Linked DNA regions of Candidatus Puniceispirillum marinum IMCC1322. The protein of the gene in region 2 binds, or shares a complex with, the protein of the main gene of each other region. Links are inferred from orthologs where the notes say so. Each region holds a gene or a part of one and is shown on either strand. Other genes may lie near its edges.

What was found.
Region 1: the proteins of tsaD (region 2) and tsaE are in contact, whole or in part, in a crystal structure (PDB 6N9A), measured with the Thermotoga maritima proteins. The link is inferred for Candidatus Puniceispirillum marinum IMCC1322 from one-to-one orthologs. Residues at the interface, in WP_004082750.1 of Thermotoga maritima: Cys10, Asp11, Arg49, His50, Leu82, Gly84, Gly135, Gly136, Glu154, Thr155, Leu156, Asp157, Asp158, Ser159, Glu162, Asp165, Lys166, Arg169, Leu170, Tyr175, Lys213, Thr214, Leu217, Tyr218, Gln221, Arg222, Asn324; in WP_004082108.1 of Thermotoga maritima: Leu37, Gly38, Lys46, Lys57, Val59, Lys60, Ser61, Thr63, Phe64, Thr65, Leu66, Met67, Val69, Pro71, Tyr82, Arg83, Leu84, Asp86, Asp88, Phe89, Asp93, Ile128, Asp130, Glu131, Arg134.

What each region holds. Positions count from the first base shown.
Region 1 is NC_014010.1:1,380,561-1,392,568, forward strand. What follows is about bases 5,227-7,939. They hold tsaE (tRNA (adenosine(37)-N6)-threonylcarbamoyltransferase complex ATPase subunit type 1 TsaE), read right to left. Parts: upstream 6,976-7,939; coding sequence 6,478-6,975; downstream 5,227-6,477. Other genes in these bases: addB (double-strand break repair protein AddB), read right to left, coding at 5,227-6,380; ahcY (adenosylhomocysteinase), read right to left, coding at 6,996-7,939. Also shown: double-strand break repair helicase AddA, read right to left, coding at 1-3,382; more of addB, read right to left, coding at 3,372-5,226; more of ahcY, read right to left, coding at 7,940-8,390; RNase adapter RapZ, read right to left, coding at 8,507-9,385; SAR116_RS06455 (sensor histidine kinase), read right to left, coding at 9,395-11,023; SAR116_RS06460 (response regulator transcription factor), read right to left, coding at 11,123-11,815; polA (DNA polymerase I), read right to left, coding at 11,976-12,008. UniProt on the Escherichia coli protein: Required for the formation of a threonylcarbamoyl group on adenosine at position 37 (t(6)A37) in tRNAs that read codons beginning with adenine.
Region 2 is NC_014010.1:1,621,511-1,633,761, reverse strand. What follows is about bases 1-2,956. They hold tsaD (tRNA (adenosine(37)-N6)-threonylcarbamoyltransferase complex transferase subunit TsaD), read right to left. Parts: upstream 2,038-2,956; coding sequence 964-2,037; downstream 1-963. Other genes in these bases: hemC (hydroxymethylbilane synthase), read left to right, coding at 2,107-2,956; SAR116_RS07610 (NAD(P)H-dependent glycerol-3-phosphate dehydrogenase), read right to left, coding at 1-967. Also shown: more of hemC, read left to right, coding at 2,957-3,129; SAR116_RS07595 (uroporphyrinogen-III synthase), read left to right, coding at 3,249-4,049; SAR116_RS07590 (hypothetical protein), read left to right, coding at 4,046-5,197; SAR116_RS07585 (heme biosynthesis protein HemY), read left to right, coding at 5,197-6,534; SAR116_RS07575 (ABC transporter substrate-binding protein), read left to right, coding at 7,081-7,959; SAR116_RS07570 (nuclear transport factor 2 family protein), read right to left, coding at 8,091-8,420; SAR116_RS07565 (LexA family protein), read left to right, coding at 8,759-9,148; SAR116_RS07560 (Y-family DNA polymerase), read left to right, coding at 9,148-10,500; SAR116_RS13290 (helix-turn-helix domain-containing protein), read left to right, coding at 10,560-10,955; SAR116_RS07550 (MFS transporter), read right to left, coding at 11,014-12,246.

The DNA.
Region 1 (12,008 bases), 250 kb from region 2 along the record:
GCCAGCACACAATTGGCTTATTAGGAAAAATTTCTCCTATCAAAGCCGCATAAAGTGCCATTTGGCGTTGATATGTTTCGGGAGGGGAATCTTCATTCGCAATACCGGTTTTGAAATCTGCAATAATGACGCTGTCATCACCGACAAACAGGCGATCAATCTGTCCAGACACACCGCGATCACGCACCATACCAGTCACTGGTACTTCGGCAAGCGCATCAGGGGTAAACAAATTGCCAAAGCGTGGATCATTCAAAATTGTGAAAACCTCATTTTTAAGCTGCGCACCCTGAGCAGGCGATAGCATATCAACCGTTGCAATCATGCGATCTGCAACAGTGTTGCGCTGATCCTGAGGTACTGTCGGCAACATCTCAAATAGACGGTGCGCCAGACGTCCCCGGGTCAATGCCATAGCTTGTGTTCGGCTATCTGTTACGCCAAATCCCAATGGATGCGGCGCATAAAGATTGGCAGGCTCTGATGGTCGCAACGGACGAGCATCAGGTGGTAAATCGGGTGCAGGATGATGAAGCCAGCTTGTGTCAGCCGGTTCACTGGCTATATCTGGAACGCGCATAGCTGCGTCATCATCAGGCATTGAAGGGAAAACAGAATCAGCCTCTGAAACAGTCTTGGCGATATGACGCAACACGCCATCCACGTCTTCGACAACGTCTTTATGTTCTGTAAAATATGCCTTTATCCGGCTGTAGGGACTGTTTTCAAGCCAGCGCGAATTGCGTTTTTCCCAGCCGCCTATTACCAACCCATCACGGGCTCGCGTTAATGCCACATAAAGGAGGCGGTTATCTTCTTCGGCACGCAGGTCGCTTGCTTTCTGACGCGCCGTTTCAAGAAATGGTGGCCGCAAATGACTGCCAGCTTCCCAATAGATAAAGCGTTGATCTTCGCCTGTTATCAGCGGGGAATGGGGCACGCTATGCCGCAACATATCTGGCAGGATAACGATTGGGGCTTCAAGTCCCTTGGCACCGTGAATGGTCATGACACGCACCTCATCCACATTACCAGCATCCATATCGCGCTTTACATCACCGCCACCAGCACGAACCGCTGCCAAAAAGGCTGTTAGCGAAACACCTCCAGACTCTCCATAGCTTTGGGCGACTGCCAGAAAATGGTCAAGCGCCTCATCAACCGACGAACCAAGACGGGCGCGGAATTTATCGCGGCCACCATCAACAAGAACCTTGCTGAAGAAAGAAAAAACCGACCCCCCATCAACCAATCTGCACCACTCTTCCAAACGGTCGGCAATACGACCAAGCGGATCATTGCTTCCCAGATAGCGCATAAGCTGTCGGAATAGACTGTGCGATCCACGGTCATGGGCAAGATCAAACAACTGCGCTTCACTGATGCCAAATAAAGGCGATTTCAATAAGGCGGCAAGCTGTAAATCATCGTCAGGCAAAAGCGCAACGTCACCCAATGCCAGCAAATCCTGAATTTCAATCTGATCCACAAGCCGCATCCTGTCAGCACCTGCAACGGCAACACCTTGTTCTTGAAGCGCAACCAGCACCTGCTCAAAGAAAACATCGCGTTTGCGAAGCAGGATGAGGATATCACCAGCCATAATCTTTCTTGGCATATGATCATTGTCCGACGATGGCAAAGGTCGTTTGCCAATCCAGGATTTTAACGTGCGCGCAAGATGGCTTGCTGCCACAGCAGAGGCGCCTTGCATCGACGCAATATTTGCAGGGGTGAAACCTTCTGTCTTTTCCTCATCAACCGGCGCGTCAATGATAGGCCAGACTTCGACAAAACCACCTTTATGACGACGCGCGAGATCATGGCTTACAAAATCCTCAATACCGTCAAGGTCAGGGATCAAATCATTGACCAAACCAAGAATGGGTGCCGTTGACCGGAACGACACCGATAAAGATAAAGCCCGAAAATCAATCTCAGCCGCCATCGCCTTATTGCGAAGCAATGTACGGTTCTCGCCAAGCACCTTTGGATCAGCGCCCTGAAATGAATAGATCGATTGTTTAAAGTCACCAACAGCAAAAACACTGCGCGGTGCGATGTCCATATCTGCAGTGTCCGAAGCAATAGAGCTGGCCGCAACAGGCATATCACTGCCGTCAAAGAATGACTCAACAAGGCGAAGTAACAAAGTCCATTGCGCGGGACTTGTATCTTGTGCTTCATCGACCAGAACATGACCTATACCATTGTCAAGTTTCCACGCCACCCATTGTGCAGCTTCGCTTCGGGCAAGCAGACGGTTGGTCACAGCGATCAAATCATCATAATCGAGCAGACCACGACTTTCTTTCAGGCTTTGATAATGACGCTGGAACGCTGCCCCAAAAATATATAATGCCGTGGTCAACTCGCGGCACCGATCCGTTGCCATCATATGTAAAATGGGGGTCAGAATATCAATGACCGCACGCTGGACATCGACAATGGGAGGATATTCAGCACGGATGTCAGCATTGGACAGGTTCCGGTCAGCACGTGGGCCCTTTGTCGTGAACAGCGCATCAACCAGCAAATTCAACCTCGCAATGCGCATTTCGTCATCAAGTGCCAACCACGCAAAAAACGCGGCACCACGATCGCGCTGGGTTTCGGTTTTAGCATTCTGTAAAGCCACTGCCACCGCACGTAAGGCCTCATCATCGATTTTTGCCAATGCCTCTGCAATATGCTGGGTTACAAAATCCGCCTCAGGCATATCAAGATCATCACGGAAATGTGCCTGTAAGCGGGATAAGGTGTCGATATCGTCAAGCGCAGGCACACGCCGCAAGAACTCGGTGAGAATTTCAGTCGCTTGTCCTTCGGAACTCTGGTTAGCAATAGTTGCCACGGCTATCTGTATTGCAGGATCTAGGCTGTTCATCACCGCAACTTTGGCAATTGACTTAAGACGATCCTGTTCGGCATCGTCTGCCAGCTTTGCATTTGGCGCAATGCCGGCTTCAATCGGAAAGCGGCGCAAAATGGACTGGCAAAATGAGTGCACTGTCTCAACACGTGGGCCATTGTCATTATCAAGTATCTTGGCAAACAGCATGCGCGCCAGACGAATATTTCCCTGTGATGGTGCAACAATTCCCATTGCTTGCAGATCTTTGGTCAGATCAGCTGTTGAAATAACAGCCCACCGAGCCAGACGCGCATAAATACGGTTGCGCATTTCTGCCGCCGCCGCGCGTGTATAGGTAACACATAAAATACCGTCGGCTTCTGCACCTGACAAAAGCAGACGCAGAACCCGGTCAGTCAATAATTTGGTTTTGCCTGTTCCGGCATTGGCCGAGACAAAGACCGATGCCATCGGATCAGATGCGCGCGCCTGTTCTATGCTGGCACGCTGAATAAGATCATTCATCATGCCCCTCCTGTTGCCATTCGCTTATCCGCGCCAGATGCCGGTAAGGATTATAGGATAGCTTGAATTTGATGTTTGGCTCAGCTGGATAGGTGGCTTCGGGATCATCAAACAGCGTGATCAGCGACTGCATCATGTCGCGGGTGTTTTCCGGCGACCCATCATCAGGCAACACATCGTAAATATCACCAATCTTGTTTTTACGGCCACTTAGTTTCCAATATTGCATCTTGGCAATGTCGCAACCTGGCTTATCATCATAACCGCCATCCCATGCGATCAAGGCTTCGACCAGAAGCTGGGTAGCGCGACCTGAAGCAACCTTGCTTTTTGATGGGACAATACCGGTTTTATAATCAATTATGTGCCATGTACCATCCTTGGTTTTTTCCAACCGATCAGCACGCGCCGATAATTCAACGGGGCCAGCCGGCCCGGTCAATATGGTGCTGCCTTTCTTTTCGGCATGTATGAAAGCAAGATCATCACGGCGCTGCTTTTCTGTTTCAATAATCCAACCTGCAACCATCTCAAACCGGGGCCACCAGAAATAACGGATATCAGGCGTTGCCCATTGATCGGCAAAATGCGTTTTACCTATGGCCAGCAAGTCTTGATACGCGGTATCAGGCAAAGACCCAGAAGGAAAAGTGCGGGTAAAATCGGCAAGCACATTATGAAATAATGTGCCGCGCAAAGCCGCATCTGGTGGACGGTCAATATCGTCAAGTTGACGAAGCTTTAGAATCTTCTTGGCATAAAGCGCGTATGGATCATTGATCCACATATCGATCTCGGTAGCCGAAAACTTTCGTGGGCGCGCGCTTAGTGGCGGTTTTGGCGCTGGACGCTTTATACGGTTTGGTATCGTTTTAGGATTTAATATCGCAAGCCATTCAAACTTTTCATCACCACGATCAAGCGCTTTGGCAATGCCAAGAGCCGATAGCACAACATCCATCCGCTGTAGCCAGCGACTTGGGATCGTCGCCGCATCATTCTGGCGTTGCGCACGGGTGATCGTGACCTTTGGGTTGCAAATTGCCATATAGACATCATGCGCACTTAGGCTGGTACGCCAGTTATGTGGCGGCAAACCAACGGCTTTGCGCATATCGCTGTTCATCCAAGGATCAGTTTGCGGTTGCGGTGGCCAGTTACCTTCATTGAAGCCCGCAATTATCAAATGATCGGCGGTTTGCATCCGCGATTCTACCGCTCCCAGAATAGCCAGCCTTGGATGTGACTGCTGGACAGCATGCACTGTTATGTCCTGCATGATTTGTACTAACGTTTGCGCAAAATCCGTGGCATTAACCGCTTGATCATGCCCATGCTCGACCAGGTTTTTCAACAGATCGGCAGCGGCCTTGCCGCCTTGATTGTCCCATAGATGAAGAGCACCGTCATTCTTATCGGCGACTCGTGTTTCTGTATCGGGTCCATCAGATGGAATACACATAGTCTGCGCTGCCATCATTTCGGCGGTCTGGCCTAGTCCACGGGCAAGGCTTGCCATGGTTGGGGCTGGCGCCTGCCACGCATCAACAAGGGGGGTAAAGGGAACCGCGATATGGATCGCGATAAAATCCCGCAAATCTTTATCATCACCAATGGCAATGGCTAAACCTTCTAGACCGGGGGCTGGCCGTTGGCCCCGCAGAACCAGTTTTTCAATATGTCTGACTTTAGCGCGAAAATCAGCCTGTGCCATGCCACCTGCCGCACAAGGATGCTTAAGCACACCAAGCAATGCCAATGGCGCAAAATTTTCCTGCATCGCCTCCACCAGCAACTGCAAAAACGCCCCTGCCCGATGGGTAAGAAGGGTTGTGCCCGCCGAATCATCAATTGTAATTTTCCAGCGCGCCAGTTCAGCGATAACCGCCTCGGCCAGATGGCGGTCCGGCGTAATCAGTGCTGCCGTCTGGTCTTCATGCTCAAGCGTTGCGCGCAGGTCAGCCGCGATCAATCCTGCTTCGGCACGCCGATCATGCGTTTCGATAACTTGTAGCCCTTGCAAAGCATCACGGCCAAGATCGGGCCTGTCCTCGGACAATTGCCGCCATGTTGCCGTCGTTGGTGCGGGGCGGAATACTTCACGCATCAGATCACGCCGCGCACTTGTTGCTGGCTGACTTTCGGGATTGGACACCCAGTTCTGGACATCCAATGGTGTGATATCCATGAAATGCAAAAGCTGGGCAAGCTGATATTGCGGATGGCCGCTATCATGGCTAATTGCGTCCCATTCAGGCACCGCACCACTATCCAAGCCAGGCAAAACAACATGACCATTCGGCAAATTAGATACACAACGAATAAGTTCACGCGTCGCAATGATCGAACCTGTTGATCCAGCAATGACGATCAGAGTCTCAGGTGGGTTATCCTGCCATGCTTTTACGCGCGCGCGGATCAGCCGGTTACGCCGATCGACACCATCCATAACATTCTCTGAAGCTAGAATTGCTGGCCAGTTATCAACCAGAATAGTTAGGAGTTTGATGATATCCTGCCAATGTGCCGAATAACGTTCGGGCAGCATGTCACGCAACTGATCGGGGTTGGCATCAACATTATAAAGTTGATCAAGCAATTGACCAAGCGTATGGGCAAGCATCATAGCTTGCGGGAAGGTTGGTGTCTGGCCACCAAGTTTGAACCCACCCAGCAATTTAGCCAACATCATCTGGCGGCGCAAAGGCGAAATCGCCGGCGGCAACATCGCGGTGTCTGCACCCCCATAAAGCTCTGGAAACACGTCAGCCACATCATCTGCAAGATCGCCAATCGGTATCATGCGCGGCAATAATGCTGCCTGTCCCTTGGTGACATCGAGAAAAGCACTTCGCAACGCCTGTGCTGCCCGCTGGGATGGCACCATGACAATGGCACGCGCCAGATCGGTTGGGCTAGATGCTAGCTGAATAACCCCCTTGGCAAGTTCTTTTGCAAAGGGGGTTCCTGCCGGAATATTATAGACAGACGAAACACGCATAAAAGCAGTATAAAAGTAAGCGTTCTTAAATGCGAGCAAGCATTCAACATGATGCAACAATATTAATCATATTGGCTTTTCGAAAACCGTAATCGGCCTAAATGTCAGGCTTTGCAAATAGCTTGGCAAGGGCATCGATACGTGCACTCCATCGGGCTGGGGCGCTAATCTGAACCTGCCGCATCTGGCTATCCAACGAAGCACTAACGGGATTGATTTGGATCGATAAACAGCTATCGGGCAATAAGGTTTCAAGCCTTTCAGGCCATTCAATCAGGCAGGCAGCGTCAAGTAGCGCATCCTCAATACCAAGTTCGATGGCATCATCGGGTGATTCAATGCGGTAGAGGTCAAGATGCCATAAGGGGGTGCCATCAGGCATGTCATAGGTCTGCACAAGTGTAAAGGTAGGGCTGGGAATATCAGTTTCATATGGGCAAAGCCTGTTAATTAACGCCCGTGCCAAAGCCGATTTACCCGCACCTAGCGGCCCGTATAATGCGATCACATCACCAGCAGCTAAGCCTTGAGACAAAAACTGGCCCAACCTTTCGGTTGCGGCCAGATCTTGCAAGTCTAATTTTACAATAGCCATCAAGCGACCTTGTGAAGGTATCAATAACGATATTGTTCGCTTTTGAAGGGGCCTTGCTGTTCAACGCCGATATAGTCAGCTTGATCAGGCCGTAAGGTTGACAGAAACGCACCAACCTTTTCCAAATGCAAGGCCGCAACCTTTTCATCAAGGTGACGTGGCAAGGTATAAACCTTGTTTTCGTATTTTTCAGCTTCGTTCCATAGTTCCATCTGCGCCAACACCTGATTGGTGAAGCTGGCAGACATCACGAATGATGGATGACCCGTCGCACAGCCAAGATTTACAAGACGGCCTTTGGCCAGCAGAATCATGCGTTTGCCATCAGGAAATTCAATTTCATCAACCTGCGGCTTCACCTCTGACCAGACCATATTGTTCAGAGCCGATACCTGAATTTCATTATCAAAATGGCCAATGTTACACACAATGGCCCGGTCTTTCATTTCGCGCATGTGATCGACCGTAATGATATCACGGTTGCCAGTCGCGGTCACAAAGATATCTGCCTTAGGGGCGGCCTGCTCCATAGTCACAACTTCATAGCCTTCCATTGCGGCCTGCAATGCACAGATAGGGTCAACTTCGGTTACCATAACGCGCGCACCACCTTGACGAAGGGATGCGGCCGAACCTTTGCCAACGTCTCCAAAACCAGCAACGACAGCGACCTTGCCAGCCAACATCACATCGGTAGCGCGGCGAATAGCATCGACCAGAGATTCGCGACAGCCATAAAGATTGTCGAATTTTGACTTAGTAACCGAGTCATTCACATTGATGGCTGGGAATGGCAGACCACCTGCTTCAGCCAACTGATAAAGGCGCAAGACGCCAGTGGTTGTTTCTTCTGATACACCTTTGATGGCATCACGCTGCTTGGTAAACCAGCCCGGGCTAGCAGCTAAACGTGTTTCAAGCTGTGCCTTAAGATATTCTTCTTCTTCAGATGCCGGATGGGCAAGCACGGTTTCACCCGCCTCAGCGCGGGCGCCAAGCAGGATATACATGGTTGCATCGCCGCCATCATCCAAGATCATGTTAGCTGTTTCGCCATTCGACCATTGGAATGTACGATCAACATATTCCCAATATTCAGCAAGCGTTTCACCTTTTTTGGCAAAAACAGGAACCCCTGCCTTGGCGATAGCCGCTGCGGCCTGATCCTGAGTTGAATATATATTACATGATGACCATCGAACATCGGCACCAAGGGCGACCAAGGTTTCAATCAATACGCCTGTTTGAATTGTCATATGCAAACAACCAGCAACGCGCGCACCTTTAAGTGGTTTTGCAGCACCAAATTCGTCACGCAATGCCATGAGACCAGGCATTTCGGTTTCCGCGATCGATAGTTCTTTACGCCCCCAATCAGCCAAGCTGATATCAGTGATAATGTAATCCTGCTGCATGATAGTCATCCTATAATAAATGAATGGCTAGGATGTAACCTAATTTGTGGTTTTTTTAAAGAGGCGTAATCGTTTTATTTGTAACCTACCTAGTTCAGGTGATTATAAATGAGGTATCATGATTGGGAATGAAGTTCACGATGTATTATCGATGCTGAATGACCATTTTCAATCAGCCATTGCCTAATATGCTCTGCCGCCCAGACAGATCGGTGTCTGCCTCCAGTACATCCAAACGCGATCGATATTTGTGCACGACCTTCGGCCGACATCCGCGCTAGCATAGGTACCAACATCGCCTTGAAATGCTCGATGACCGTTTGCACGGCTTCATCTACTTTTAAAAATGAGTCAATATCATCATCCATACCTGTTTGCATGCGCAACCCTTCAGTCCAGTGTGGGTTGTGGGCAAAACGCATATCTAAAACAATATCAGCACTTTCAGGAACACCATGTCGATAGGAAAAGCTCTGAAGTTTCGCAGGTATTGGGCTATTGCTTTCAATCTCCAGTGCAATCAGCAACTGTCGCCGCAAATCAGCTGGCGCAAGCCCGGTAGTGTCAATTGAAATGTCAGCCAAAGCGGCCACCGCCTGCATGCGCTTGGCATCATGATCGATGGCATCAGCAAGATCGAGATGCGGGGCAAGTGGATGTTGTCGCCGCGTCGCGTTATAACGTCGGCTTAGATCCTGTGCAGATGCTGTTAGAAATACCAGCCTTACAGCGTTACCAAGACGACCGCGGACATTTTCTACCAAGCGTTTGACAGGATCAATATCAAAGCCGCTGGTGCGCGCATCCAGCCCAATGGCCAATTTACGACCAGCCGTTTCAACTTCCATTGCGATCAAAGGGTCGATCAATGCCAAAGGTAGGTTATCGACAACCACCCATCCACTATCTTCAAGAATTTTGAGTGCCGTCGAATTGCCAGCGCCCGACACGCCAGTAACCAAAACAAGCTGAATATCAATGGATGTTTCATTCATGAAATGAGTCTATACCAATGGCAAGGTCAGCGTAAAGCAAGCACCGCCTTTGTCGCTATTTTTTGCAGTTAACGTTCCAGAATGTGCTTCGGCTATCTGCCGTGCAATTGATAAGCCAAGACCTGAATGCTCGCCAAAAACTTCGCCTGATGGCCGTTCGGAATAAAAGCGGGCAAAAACGGCCTCGAGCCGGTTTTCGGGAATGCCTTGTCCCTGATCACGAATGGTTATGGCAACCTTGTTTGACGCAACAGGTTTGACAGTGATGAATATCTCGCCTTTAGGCGGGCTGAAAGAGACTGCATTGGCAAGAATATTGTCAATGACCTGCACAATCCGGCCTTCATGAATACGCGTCATTAATGGTTCATCATCTAGATCAAGATGAATTCTGTGATCGGCAAAACTTTGGCGGCGCATCTGAACAAAATTCTCAACAAGCTCAATAATATCGATTTCGCGGCCCTGTTCATCCGCTATTTCCGTATCAACGCGGCTGGCTTGTGAAATATCAGTGATCAGACGGTTCAGTCGTTCCACATCCTGCAAAATAACATTCATTAATTTTTGCTGTTGCACGGGATCAGAAATACGACTGATCGTCTCGGCGGCACTACGCAACGACGAAAGCGGGTTTTTCAGCTCATGCGCCACATCCGCTGCAAACCCTGCTGTTGCCTGCATGCGTTTTTGCAATTCATCTGTTAAATCGATAAAGGACTCGGATAATTGCCCGATTTCATCTTTGCGTTCAGGCAGGCGTTGCAAACGTGCAGACAGGTTGCTACTGCGTCGTAGATTTTCAGCCGCATTGGCAAGCTGGGTTATTGGCGTCGTTATCGACCGTGCCAGATATACACTAAGGCCTATAGTGACAAGCAGAACCGCAATGAATAATTCAAGAAAGACAATATGCACATCGGCAAGTTCTTTTTCTATTTTGCCGCCACCAATCGACACCAATAGAGCACCGCGAACAAGCCGAACATCCTGGATAGGTACGGCAACTGACAGTACCAAATTACTTCGCCGATCCAGGCGTAGCATCCGCATGGGTTCACCGCGCAAGGCAGACTGCACTTCACGATAATGACCGGCATGTTGTTTGACCTGTTCCGCATAACGTGGCAACGCGCTTGAATTGTTCATCATAGCCGTCACATGCGTCATCATATGGTGGATCTGGCGTTTCATTTTTATACGCCAGGGGATGCCATCGCGGCGGCGTAAATTAGTTTGCACGCGCGCAGATCCACGTCTTATCGTATCCGCCAAAAGCGCACCATCCGGCTGAAAAACGCGCGCGCGCAATTCAGAGCCAAAGCCAACCAAAGGAATAAGATGATTCATAGTGCGACGTGATAACTTGCGCCGCGCTATACCAACATCAAGCTCAGCTTCGGCAAGGGCAAGTGATCGTGCCAGGGTAAAGCCTTGACGTTCCAATGCGGTAAATTCGGACATGATGAGCGTCGTACGATATTGGTCAATCGAAAGTAACCCGACCAGAAACACCGCTAGCGGGAATAGCATTATGGCCATGATCCGAGCGCTCAGGCGGCTCATGCGGAACGGTGCCAAACAGAGTTCACCTAGTCGTTCAACACATTTCTTTGTTAGACCTATTATGCTGTTCATTAAAATGAACTTACTCCCGCTCGCATATCCCACACATCCAATCGCCAAAGCAAAAGCAAGCCCCTATTTGTAGGCCATAATGCTTGGTTTCGAATTGAACTAGGCTATCTTATATTTATAGCCGATACCATACAGGGTTTCGATACCGTCAAATGCGTTATCATGTGCCCGAATCTTACGGCGAAGTCTCTTTATGTGGCTGTCAATTGTACGGTCATCAAGAAAAATGGATTCGCCATAAGCTGCATCCATAAGCTGATCACGGTTTTTAACCATGCCGGGGCGCGATGCCAGTGCCTGCAAGATCAAAAATTCGGTAACTGTTAATTTGACCTCTTCACCTTTCCAACTGCACAAATGACGGTCAGGATCCATGACCAGATCACCCTGATGGATGACATTGGGACCGGCAGTATCCATCACACCTTCGGTTGCACGGCGCAATACCGCCCGAATGCGCGCAAGCAGTAAACGCTGGGAAAAAGGCTTTGTGATATAATCGTCAGCCCCCATTCCAAACCCAAGTGCTTCGTCAAGCTCATCATCTTTGCTGGTCAGGAAAATCACGGGAAGCTGGGAATTCTTGCGTATTTTCTGTAATAGTTCAACACCATCCATACGCGGCATTTTGATATCAAGAACAGCCAGTTCAACAGGCTGGCGCGCCATCCCCTGAAGGGCCGCTTCGCCATCATTATAACAATCAACATCAAAGCCTTCCGACTCAAGCATCAGCGAAACTGATGTCAGAATATTTTGGTCATCGTCAACAAGTGCAATCCGATTAGACATCACCCACTCTCCATGCGCTCCAGTTTAACCTCATACCGGTCAGATATCAGCCTATCTAGGCTTACCGGCGTCTAACAGACTTTACAGATAGCAATCGATCAAGGCTAATATGGGGCAAGATAACAGCAGAATCAGCCTAATTTACGCCTTAATCTGCCCATTAATGCGCATCAGCCCAGCTATCGGCAATGCC
Region 2 (12,251 bases):
TGCCGGGGCGGCGCGCCAGCAATGCCTTGACGGCGTCATCTAAATTCTGTCCATGGTTCAGCACCATGTCAATCGCATTGGTGATTGGCAGATCAACCTTTTTGTGACGCCCCATTAACGCCAATGCGGCGACGGTGCGGCTACCTTCGGCAAGCTTGTCCGGCACAGCATCACCAGCGCCAAGGGCAAGGCCAAAAGCCATGTTACGCGAATGTGGCCCCGCACAGCTTAGCGCCAGATCGCCAACGCCACCAAGTCCAAAAATGGTCTCGGCATCGCCGCCAATGGCATGATTCAGGCGGGCGATTTCGGCCAGTCCACGGGTGATGATTGCCGCCTTGGCATTGTCGCCAAGCCCCAGCCCCACGGCGCATCCGGCGGCAATGGCAACAACATTTTTCATCGCCCCCGCCAGCGCCAGCCCATCGGGATCATTATGGGTATAAACGCGGATATTGCTATGCTGAAAGGCGGTTTGAATCATCTCTAGAACCGCGGGTGATGTTGAGGCGGCAACAAGGGCGGCAGGAAGGCCAGCTAAAACCTCATCAGCAAAACTGGGTCCAGAAAAGACCGCGATCGGATGATCAGGTAACGCCTGTTGTGCGGCATGGGTCAGGAGTTGGGCGTCTTGGCCATTATGGCTTGAGATACCCTTGGCACATAAAATGACCGGTACACCAGCTGTTCCATGCGTGGCAATGGTATCAAAGGCGGCTGGATTGGCGGCAACCGGAACAACAACAAAAATCATACTGGCCGTTTGCAGGCATGCAGGTGCAAGGCTGGCTGCCATTGGTGGCATCTGTGCGGCATCAGGCAATTGCATACATTGGCCAGCGGCAAGCGCATCGACGGTTGCCTGACGGCGCACCAAAAGCTCAACATGCTGGCCTGTGCGGATTAAGGCACTGGCAATGGCGCATCCCCAGCTACCGCCCCCTATGATTACCGGCGTCATGGTCATTGACGCACCCCACGACCAGGTGGTGGGGTAGCGGCGGGATCAAGTGGCCAGCGGGGGCGCGGTTCAAAATCCAGCTGGTCTGGCTGGTCGTGACGTTCAAGCGCTGCCCAAGCGATCATCGCGGCATTGTCTGTGCATAATTTTGCCGGTGGCACAATAATCTGAAATCCAGCCGCATCAGCTTCGGTCTGAAGCCGGGCAAAAATAGCCTTATTGGCAGCAACGCCGCCAGCAATGACAAGGGTGTTGGTGGTGCTGGTGTGGCTGGTGCTGGTTTGGGTGGCGAAAATCTGCATCGCGCGTTTAGTGCGGTCGGCAAGGCAATCGGCAATGGCGGCCTGCAAACTGGCCGCTAGATCATGAATTGGCGCTGTCTGGACACCGCCTAAATGCGCCAGTTTTGTAGCCAAAGCGGTTTTCAGTCCGGAAAAGGAAAAATGACAATTATCTGCGCCGCGTAATGGGCGTGGCAGACGAATCGATTTGGCGTCACCTGAGGCGGCGGCAGTTTCAATGGCAGGGCCGCCCGGATAGCCAAGCCCCATGATTTTAGCGCATTTGTCAAAAGCCTCGCCAGCGGCATCATCCATCGTTGTGCCCATGCGATGATATGTGCCAGGCGCGGTGACCGCCAGAAGCTGGGTATGTCCGCCAGACACCAGCAATAAAAGATAGGGAAAACCGATATCACTGCATAAGCGGCCGCTAAGCGCGTGGCCTTCAAGATGATTGACAGCATAATAGGGGATGGATCTGGCGGCGGCGATTGCCTTGGCCGCAACAGTGCCAACAATAACCCCGCCAATAAGACCAGGCCCAGCAGTGGCGGCAATACCGTCAATATCGTCAAATGTCATATCAGCATCGGCAAGTGCCGCGGCAATAACATCATCAATCATATCCAGATGTGCTCGTGCGGCAACCTCGGGAACAACCCCACCATGTTTGGCGTGGGTTTCGATTTGTGACGCAATTTTATTGGCATGGATCGATTTATCGGCACTGACGATGGCGGCGGCGGTTTCGTCACAACTGCTTTCGATGCCAAGGATGGTAAAATCTTTTGCCATTAGGGGGGTCTTTCCAGATTTTCAGGTCACAATATCGAAATTTGCGGCATGGTATCATGGCGCAAGCAGATGACACTAGATTTTTTGGCGTTTTTTTGGGCTATGCAAGCGGGCGTTGGCGCATTAGATATGGCGGTGATGAAACCTGACGCTAGTTATTTTTTTGCCACCCCTCTTGTGCTTGCCAGTCGTGCGTCAACGCTTGCGATGGCGCAGGCCGAACTTGTGCGGGTGGCCTTGAAACCGGTTGCAAGCCGGATTGAACCGTTTACCACCAAGGGTGATCTTATTCTTGATCGGCCGCTTGTCGAGGTAGGCGGTAAAGGTGTTTTCATTAAAGAGCTGGAACGCAGTCTGCTAGCCGGAGAAAGTGATGCGGCTGTGCATTCCATGAAAGATATGGAAAGTGATTTTGCCGCTGGTACAATGATTGGTGCGGTTTTGCCACGTGAAGACCGCCGTGATGCGCTGGTTGGAAGCTATGCGGATCTTGATGCGCTGCCTGATGGTGCTATCGTGGGCACATCTTCAGTGCGACGCCGAGCGTTATTGCTTCATCATCGCCCCGATCTGCGTATCAAGCTTTTGCGTGGCAATATCAATAAACGGATTGCCAAGCTCAATCAGGGTGATTATGACGCGATCATTCTGGCGGTTGCGGGGCTGAAACGTCTGAAACTGTCGCTTGATTATACCCCGCTTGACGAAAAGCTGATGCCGACGGCGGCGGCGCAAGGCGCATTGGCCGTTCAGCTATGTGACCCAAGCCTGGCGCAAGGTGAAAAGGCGATACGCCAGCAAGCGGTGTTTGATGCGATATCCCCACTGGCATGTGTCAATAGTACGATCGAGGTTACTGCCGAACGTGCGATGCTGGCGCATCTTGACGGATCCTGTCACACACCCATTGCCGCCAGCGCCCGCTTTGTTGATGATAAGACACTTCGTCTGGATGGTATGGTGCTTAGCAGCGATGGTAGCGCCGCCTTTCGTCGAACAATGACAGCTAGCAAGGATGAGGCGGTAGCGCTTGGTATCAAAGTTGGTGTGGCGTTGCTTGATGATGCGGGTGGACGTGGTTTTCTGGCCTAGGCCAGAACAGCAATTTTGAAAGCGCCGGATAATAAAGCTCAGCATCACTATGCAAAATGCGCTATGTTTAAAATTATAGCCCTGTCGATTGTTCAAGCTGGATCAAGCAAAGTGATACGATGGCATATCAAAAGCACCATCTGACATTATCCACTCGCCCTCATACCGATGCGATGCGTGATGTGGCGTCACTGCAAAGACGCGCGGTGGCGGCTATGGCTATGCCGGTGATGCGATTGGTGCCACATGCCCACTATGAGCTCCCAGATTCGAAAACGATTTCAGCGGTGATTTTTACTAGCCGAAATGCTGTTGCCTGTTTTGCCAAAACACCAAGACTGGAAACACCAAGACTGGCAGCTTGGTTAGATAAGCCGGTCTTTGTTGTCGGCACGGCAACAGGCATTGCAGCACGGTTGGTGGGGTTCAAGGATGTAACGGTTGGCCATGGCGGGGGTTCGGGGCTGGTGCCGAAAATCCTGACGGCAAAGCTGGCTAGTGGTCGGGCTGTTCTATGGCCATCAGCACAGCAAAAAAGTTTTGACATGCAGACCGCCCTTGCGGCGCATGATATCAGCGTCATTGATATGCCGGTTTATGACATGGTTCCTGTTGAAATTGTCAATCCGGCAGTTGCACAGCATCTCGAAGATGGAGGAATGGTTTCGGTCATCCTTATGTCAGTGCGCACGGCAGCCTTGTTTGTCGAATTGCTTAAAGCGGGAAATTTGTGGCAACATAGAAGCAGAGTAAGCATCATCGCAGGCAGTGCGGCGATTGCTGATGCGGCAGGGGCGGGCTGGCAACATATATGGGTCAGCAAAAGACCGTCTCGCAGCCGTATTCTGGCGATCGCGACATTAGTGGATCGGCAGGCCAACCAGAGGCGGCAGGTAATAGATAAGGGCAGTGCAGGATGACTTCGAAGGTAAAAAAACCGTCTGCTGATACGATTGAAGGCGATGCGGTCGAAAAACCGGCAACGGCCACATCATCTGATCGTGAACCGACCATACCAGCAAAAAATGCTACGGGGATGTCTGCTGGCATTGTCTCGGCAGTGGCGCTGGCTGTTATCAGCATCGCGGTGGCGTCATACAGCCTTTATCAAAGTCAAAATCAGACCGCCTTGGGACAACAGGATGTTGTTCGCGAACAGGTGGATGCCTTGACGTTGCGGCTGACCGCGCTGGAAGGGCTGGTTGATGATAATAAACAGGCCGATAGCGCGATCCGCCTTGATCTGGAAGCAAAGATTGCCCAACAGGCCGCGGCTTTGCCAACAGGCGCGGTTGCAAGTGACGAAGCGGCAAAACGTCTAGCAATGCTGGCGACGCGTCTTAGCAAGGTCGAAGATAATCTGGCGGCAATGGCTGCGCTGGCAAATGACAGGGCAGTATCATCATCGATTACCGATGCCCTAGGCCCGAAAACAGACCAGACAACAGACGCGGACACTGTGGTGCCAACAGGTGAAGCGGAAACAGCCAAGCTGTTGTCGCGTGATGTGTCGCAACCCATGCAACCAGCGCAACCAGCCGCTATATTGTCACAAGCGGCGCTGGTGGCAGTTAGTGGCTTACTGGCTGACAATATGGCTGGTCGTCCAGTAAGCCAGTGGGATAATATTTTACAGGCGCTTGTGATAACAGGTGGTCTCGATTTTGACGTGGATAGCCTTTCTGCCATATTGGTGCAAAACCCACCAAGCCGTGCTGACTTGCTGCGTGATGCGGATCAGGTGATTGCCGCCATGGCTGATACATTACATAGCAAAGACGAGGATGACTCCTTGCTGGGACAAGCAGGTGCCAAGCTTGGCAAGCTGGTTAATCTGCGCGCGACAGACCTTGCGGTTGATAGCCCCGAAGGTCAGCTTGCGGCGTTTGAGGCGGCTGTAACAATACAGAATTTTGATGCCGCATTGAAGGTGGTGCAAGCATGGCAAGGGGGTGATGTGCCCGCTTTGACCGAATGGCAGACAGCGGCCATGGCGCGCTATGCGCTTGATGCGGCGATATCACAGCTTGTGGCCGCGGTGCTGGCAGATATGGCCGAGGCTGGGTAATGCTCATACGGCTTGCGGTTTTATTTCTGTTCATTCTGGCCGCGGCGGCATCGGCGAGTTGGCTGGCCGCGCAACCAGGCCATGTGCAGGTCGAGTGGCTGGGATGGCGGCTCGAGATGCGCACCAGCCTTGCGGTGGCGCTGGTCATTATATTTGCGCTGGGCATGGTGTTTTTTGATCGGCTTTACCGGCTGATAAAATCATTGCCAGGCTGGCTTGGCAGTTCGGTGCAGAAGCGCCGCGATGTGGCCGGTCATAAGGCGCTGACATTGGGTTTGATGGCGGTTTCGGCAGGTGAACCCGCCGAAGCCAAGCGCCAGGCCGCACGCGCGCGCCGTTTGCTGGATGCGCCGCAACTAACCAACCTACTGGCCGCACAGGCTTCGGCTCTGGCCGGTGATCATCAAGCTGCGCGACGATATTTCACCAGCCTGATTGCCGAAGATGACAGCGCGTTTCTGGGGCATATAGGCATGATGCGATTAGCGCTTGATGATGATGCGCCTGATGCCGCGCTTGCATCGGCCCGCAAGGCGTTGGCATTGCGGCCTAAATCGACATTGGCAGCCGCGCATATCGTCCAACTTGAAGCGGCTAGACATAATTGGCAAGCCGCCTTGCCAGCGCTTGATGTGCTTGCTAGCCAGCGGCGATCTGGACAATCGGGATCAGATGAAGACGGCAACAATATTCAGTCACAACGTACGGCATTGCTATATATGGATGCGTGTGAACATGCGCAGAATGCCGATCGTCAGGGCGCGCAAAAGGTGCTGATACGAATTATCAAGGACGTGCCGGGATTTTTGCCAGCGGTGCTTATGCTCAGCGATATATATCTTGAAACAGGGGCTAACCGGAAAGCGGTTAAAGTACTGGAAAAGGCTTTTGGCATCATCCCGCATATCGAGGTCGCCAACCGGCTGAAGCCAGCATGGCAGGTAAATGATGGTGGGTTTATTGCCAAGCTGATGACGCTGATACCAGCTGATGAGGATATAGCTGATGCGGCGCGGTGCATTATTGCCAATCAGGCGCTTGATGTGGGACTGGATGGCGAAGCCGCAGGGCAGATCACAGCGATACCCGAAAGCCGTCGTGATGCCGATGCGTGGCAGGTGGCAGCACGTATTGCACAAGCGCATGGTCATCAGGACGATGCCAATGCTGCCCTTGTTGCGGCCAGTAAAGCCCCGCGCCCGCAAGGCTGGCAATGTGGTGCCTGTAGGAGCCTGCATGATGACTGGCAAAGCCATTGCCCGGATTGCGACAGCTTTGCCCAGCTTGTCTGGCAACGGCCAGACCGGGTGACGCCGTTGTTTGATGAGCCTGTCTGACGTGTCTTATTAGCCAGATTGACAGATCTAAACAGCTGGATTGTCAAAATTGGTAAAGCAAATTATACCAAATATGGCACCTAGAGCTATAGATTAGCCCGATTAGTTAAGTGGTATAACAGTTGATTCGTAATCATCAATCGCCAGTTCGATTCTGGCATCGGGCACCATGACCTCACCTATATGACTGATATGTAATAATTTATTGGGCTAGCAGGTCAGGTGACGTACAGAATGACGTACAATCAATCCTCATATATCCGTGTCCGTTTTGGTATTTATCACTTCGTCAGGCGTGTTCCTGCTGATGTGCGGTAGCATTACCGAAGTGACAGAGTCAGTATCAGCCTTCGTACCAAATCAGCTAAAATAGCCACTCGTTCATCTGAAGCATGCCTCATTATGAATGGGTAATTTTCACAAGTAATTCTTTTCAGAGATTTGTAGAGGTTGATTAGGCTGATTATATCCAGAAACGTGGGTAGCTATGGGGTGCTTTTGTGAGTTAGTATTAGTACAGTATGTAAATTTATTGGGGCTTCTTTGATGGCTAAAATTCATCTTCAATTTACTTTGTTCTCCGCTTTTTATTCACCATTAATTTCAACTATGACAGGCAGTTTTCTGGCTGAAGAAGGGTTTGAATATGATTGGAGTGTCGCTGAGCCTGGGGTGTCGGCTTTAAATGCGCTGGAAGATGGCACTGCACAAGTTGTGCAATCTACCATCAGTCAGGGCTTCACATCTCTGGAAAATGGCCATCAGCCTGAGGCGCGGCATTTTGCATTGATCAACAACATGGATGGATTTTTTATCAGCGGCCGGGATAATGACAATGATTTTGAATGGTCGTCTCTTGAAGGTGCTGACGTGCTTGTGCATCATGGCGGTCAACCAATGACAATGTTCAAGTATGCTTGCCACAAAGCAGGTATAGATATTGCTAAAATCAATATTATTGATTCCGGCAACGCCAAGGAAATGGATGCTGCGTATAGGCAGGGGCAAGGTCAGTATATACATCAGCAAGGACCTGCTCCTCAGCAACTTGAAGCAGATGGCGTTGGCTATGTTGTTGCGGCTCTAGGGCCGATGGTTGGCCCTTGTGCATTTTCTAGTTTGGCGGCTATGCCGGAATGGTTGAAAACTGAAGACGGTCAAGCTTTTTGTCGAGCTTATGCGAGAACCAGACAATATGTGGCAACCAGACCTGCGGCAGAAATTGCAATAGCAGAAAAATCCCTATTTCCACAAATTGATGAAGCGGTCTTAACGCAATGCATCCATGCCTATCAGAATATGGGATGCTGGCCTGTAGAAATGAGCATTACTGATGCAGGATATAACGCCATGCTGGATATATTCGCATTTGATGGAAAAATTAGCCAACGACATCCATATGACTCTATATGTATGAGCTACTAAACTGGCGGTAATGCTTATCTAGCTGTGCATGTAAGTGCCTGAAAGCCGAATATAACTCTGGCATCGGGCGCCATGACCTCACCTATATCACTGATATGTAAGCCTTAAAGGCTTACATATCAGTCTAAGATTTAACTTAAACTTGTTGCGCCGGTTTCCATGCGGATTACTTTTCCATCCTTCAGCATGGCAACTAACATGACAGCTTCTCTAGAATCATCTGGGTAAGACATAAAACTATGTGAAACTATGATATCATCATTTTCATAGACCAAGCGTGAAGATTCCTGGACAAATTTTTCGTTAGCCATCATTTCTTTGACCATTGAGCACCATTCGTCCTTAGGGAAAGAATTGCCTGATTTGTGAAAGACAACGGTAAAATCGTCATGAAGCAAATGCGTATATGCGTCTACGTCTCTATTGTCCATCGTCTGGTTGAGTTTGTCATATAGGCCCATCGGTATTCTCCCTTTACTGAAATATTATTACATAATGTACCGTTTGGTATTAAAGGTTTATATGCTTTTCCGGGTCAAGGGGTTTTTCAATTGATTTATGCGCATGCCTAATTATTGAGCATTGGTCATATGCGCATGCCGAAACCATCTAAATTTTTCACTGAAATTAAACCTGCAATAAATGCTTTTGCCATTTTTATCTCTTTATTTGTTTTGGTTACGTGGTGATTGGTAAGGCCAGTTGAATTGATTCAGAAATTTAGACATTTCCACGCTTGGCTTTCCCAAATGTTCTTGTTATGTTCTTTTTCTGTTTGTTGTTTTAGTTTGTTCAGTACATGTATCTATTATCGTTCTCAATCTCCGTTCCGTTTGTTTCTGCTGGGTTTCCAAGTCCTGCCGAGGATTATATCGATAGCACTCTGGATCTGAACGCGCATCTGATTGAAAATCCGGCGGCGACATTTTTTCTGCGCGTTGCAGGCGATTCGATGACAGGGGCAGGCATTCATTCAGGCGATCTGTTGATGGTGGATCGCAGCTTAACCCCAAAGATAAATGACATTGTGATTGCGACGATTCACAATGAATTCACCGTGAAGCGTTTGGGTCAGCATAAGGAAGGCTGGTTTTTACAGTCTGAAAACCCTGACTATCCTTGTCTGGAGATCCCCGAAGACAGTCATATATGGGGTGTTGTCACATATAGTATCCGGTCTTTGAAATAATGTTCGCGCTTATCGACTGTAATAATTTCTATTGTTCCTGCGAACGCGTTTTTCAGCCAGCGCTGGAAGGCAAGCCCCTCATTGTCCTGTCTAATAATGATGGCTGCGTTATCGCGCGTTCGAACGAAGCCAAAGCGATCGGCGTGCTGATGGGCGATGTATATTTCAAACACAAGGACAGGTTTCGCCAGCAAGGGATATTGATCCGGTCAAGCAACTATACGCTTTATGGTGATATGAGCCATCGCGTCATGAGCATATTATCGACATTCGCGCCACAAGCCGAAATATATTCGATTGATGAATGTTTTCTCGATCTGTCAGGTTTCGCGCCGCACGGGCTTGTCGATTATGCCCATGATATTTGCCGCACTGTTAAACAATGGACTGGCATTCCGGTATCAGTGGGCATTGGCCAGACCAAGACACTTGCCAAGCTGGCTAACCGGATCGCCAAAAGGAACAAGTTGGCACGCGGCGTATATTGCATAGATACAGCCGCCCAATTAGAGGGTGCCTTGCAGAATACGGCGATAACCGACATATGGGGCATAGGCCGGCGTTTAGGCAAAAGGCTAAATGCACAAGGTATTCAGACAGCCGCAGGTTTTGCCCGCCTTCAAGATGGCTGGATCCGCAAAAATATGGGGGTGACAGGTCTGCGGACGGCGCTAGAATTGCGTGGCACGATATGCCTGTCGCTGGATACGCAACAGCAAGATAAGCAAAGTATTTGCGTGTCACGAAGCTTTGGCAAAAGCATCGACGACTATGACGCGCTGCATGATATTGTATCAACCTTTGCCACTATGGCGGCAGCCAAATTGCGCAAGGGCAAGATGGTGGCTGGCGGGCTTAGTGTTTTTATCCGGACGAATGCGTTCCAGCAGAACCAGCCGCAATATTCGAATGCACAGACGATGGGCATGATCCCCGCCACAAATAGCACGCAGGAAATTCACAAAGCAGCCCAGCAGATATTGAAAAACATATATCGTGCGGGCCACCACTATAAAAAGGCAGGTATTCTGCTGCTGGATCTTTGCCGGGCAGAGGCGCGCCCGGACATGCTGTTCCATACGGAAAACCCGCGTAACAGCAAATTGATCGAAAGCTGTGATGTCATTAATCAGAAATTTGGCGTCGGCAGTATTCAATATGGTCAGCTTAAGCGGCCTAGAGGCTGGTATGCGCCACAGAAATACCGATCCCCCCATTACACAACAAGTTGGGCTGATATCCCATTGGCCTCTGCACAAGATAATTTTTTCCAGCCTGATAACAGACGCCAGCATACAGGCAATCGACAGGATGACCGTCGTGATGAAGGTGATGCAGATACAAAGGGCTGAAATTTGACTTTAAACTATCAATGGCTTATTTTGGACTAGAGTCGTAAATAGGATAAATTGTGCCCGTTAAAAATTCATCTTCTAATATCCTGTCAGATGGCAATATTGATAGCACTCTTGGCGGCAGAATTTTCAAATGCCGTGAGCAAGTTGGATTAAGCCTAAACATGCTCGCTCATCTTGTTGGTGTTAACCCATCAACGCTTGCATCATGGGAAAATGATAGCAGCGAACCCCGTGTTAATAAGCTTGTATCAATGGCTGGTATATTGGGCGTCAGTCCGACCTATTTCATTGCCGAAGAAGGCCATAGCGGCAGCGCAACAAAGCCAGCAAGAGGCCGCACCGGAAAGTTAATTTCAAATCTAAAATCTGAAATAAACGAAATAAATGAAGAGCAGAAAATTCTGTCCAAACGGTTGAAAAAAATTAACCTGCTTATTCAAAAACTCTAGATCAAAACGTAAATCACCTAGCCTATTTAGGCCTATGGCATTTCTGGTTGCAAGCAACCTAGCGCGTGGATGCTATATGCACGGGGTTTGTTGGCTTGATCAGCATCAGGCTGGCAAATAGCAACGCGCTGGCGATGGCAAACATAATCATAACAGATATGAAAACATGTTCGCTAAAGGCAAGTAAAAAGCCGCCAATACTTGGGCCAATTGCCAAACCGACAACACGCGGCATACCGATCCAGCCTTTAGCCCGACCATATACATCAGCGCCAAAATAAAGATTGGTCACAAAGCCAAAAGACACCGTCAAAATACCATGTCCCATACCAAATAATGCCATAGCCACTATCGCTAAAGGCAAAGTGCCAGCCAATAGGGATATCAGCGACAGTGGTATCAAAAGACCAGCCACGAGACCGGTAATGCGGGCATCGATATGATGGCCAAATTTCATTTCAACAAGTCTGCCTACAACCTGAAACGGGCCATAAATACTAGCTAGAATGACAGCAAGAAAAGCATTTTCAAATTGTAGCTGGAACCAGTTAACCCATAATAACGTTGTGGCCGAAAATAAAAAATATTCAAAGCCGCCGGCACTGGCGAGGATAATGATGGCCCGCTTTTCGGCTGTGGAAAGCAAGCCCCATCGGAATGGTTTGCTTTCGGCTTTGGTCTGTTTGGCCGGATGATAGCGTTCGTGCTTATATCTTGATATTAGCCAGCTGAAACCCAGAAGAATGGCAGCCAATACCAGACAGGCATAAAGCAATCCTATAACACTGATAAGCGGATAGATCGATATCCATGTGAGAGTACTGGCAACGCCGCCATAAAAAGAGATTATGGAAATATTCTTTCGTGAATTGATCTCGTCAAACTGCACGGCGGCACTAAAGGCAACCTCATAGGTGGACATGGCAAGGCCGATACCGATTAAGACAAAGCAGAGGCCAAGCCAGTAAAAGCTGGTCAGGAATGCAAATTCCAATGCGCCAAGACCAAAGAAGCCACTTGCGCCTAGTAAAAATCCCAGCTTGAGAACATTCAATGCACCAAACCGGTCAGCCCAGCTACCAACCAGGGGTGTTAATAAGGCCTGCGTGACTATCGCCAGACTTAAAATAGTCATGACTATGGCTTCGGATGTATCTAATAAGGTTGCAATATGCGTTTTAAGCGGCGCAAACGCATAAAATAACGCGCCATAAGCCACAATCTGGCTAATGCCAAGCATATGGACGGGGACTTTATGTGCACGAATGGCAGCGTTTTGAAAAAGGGACAAGGTTT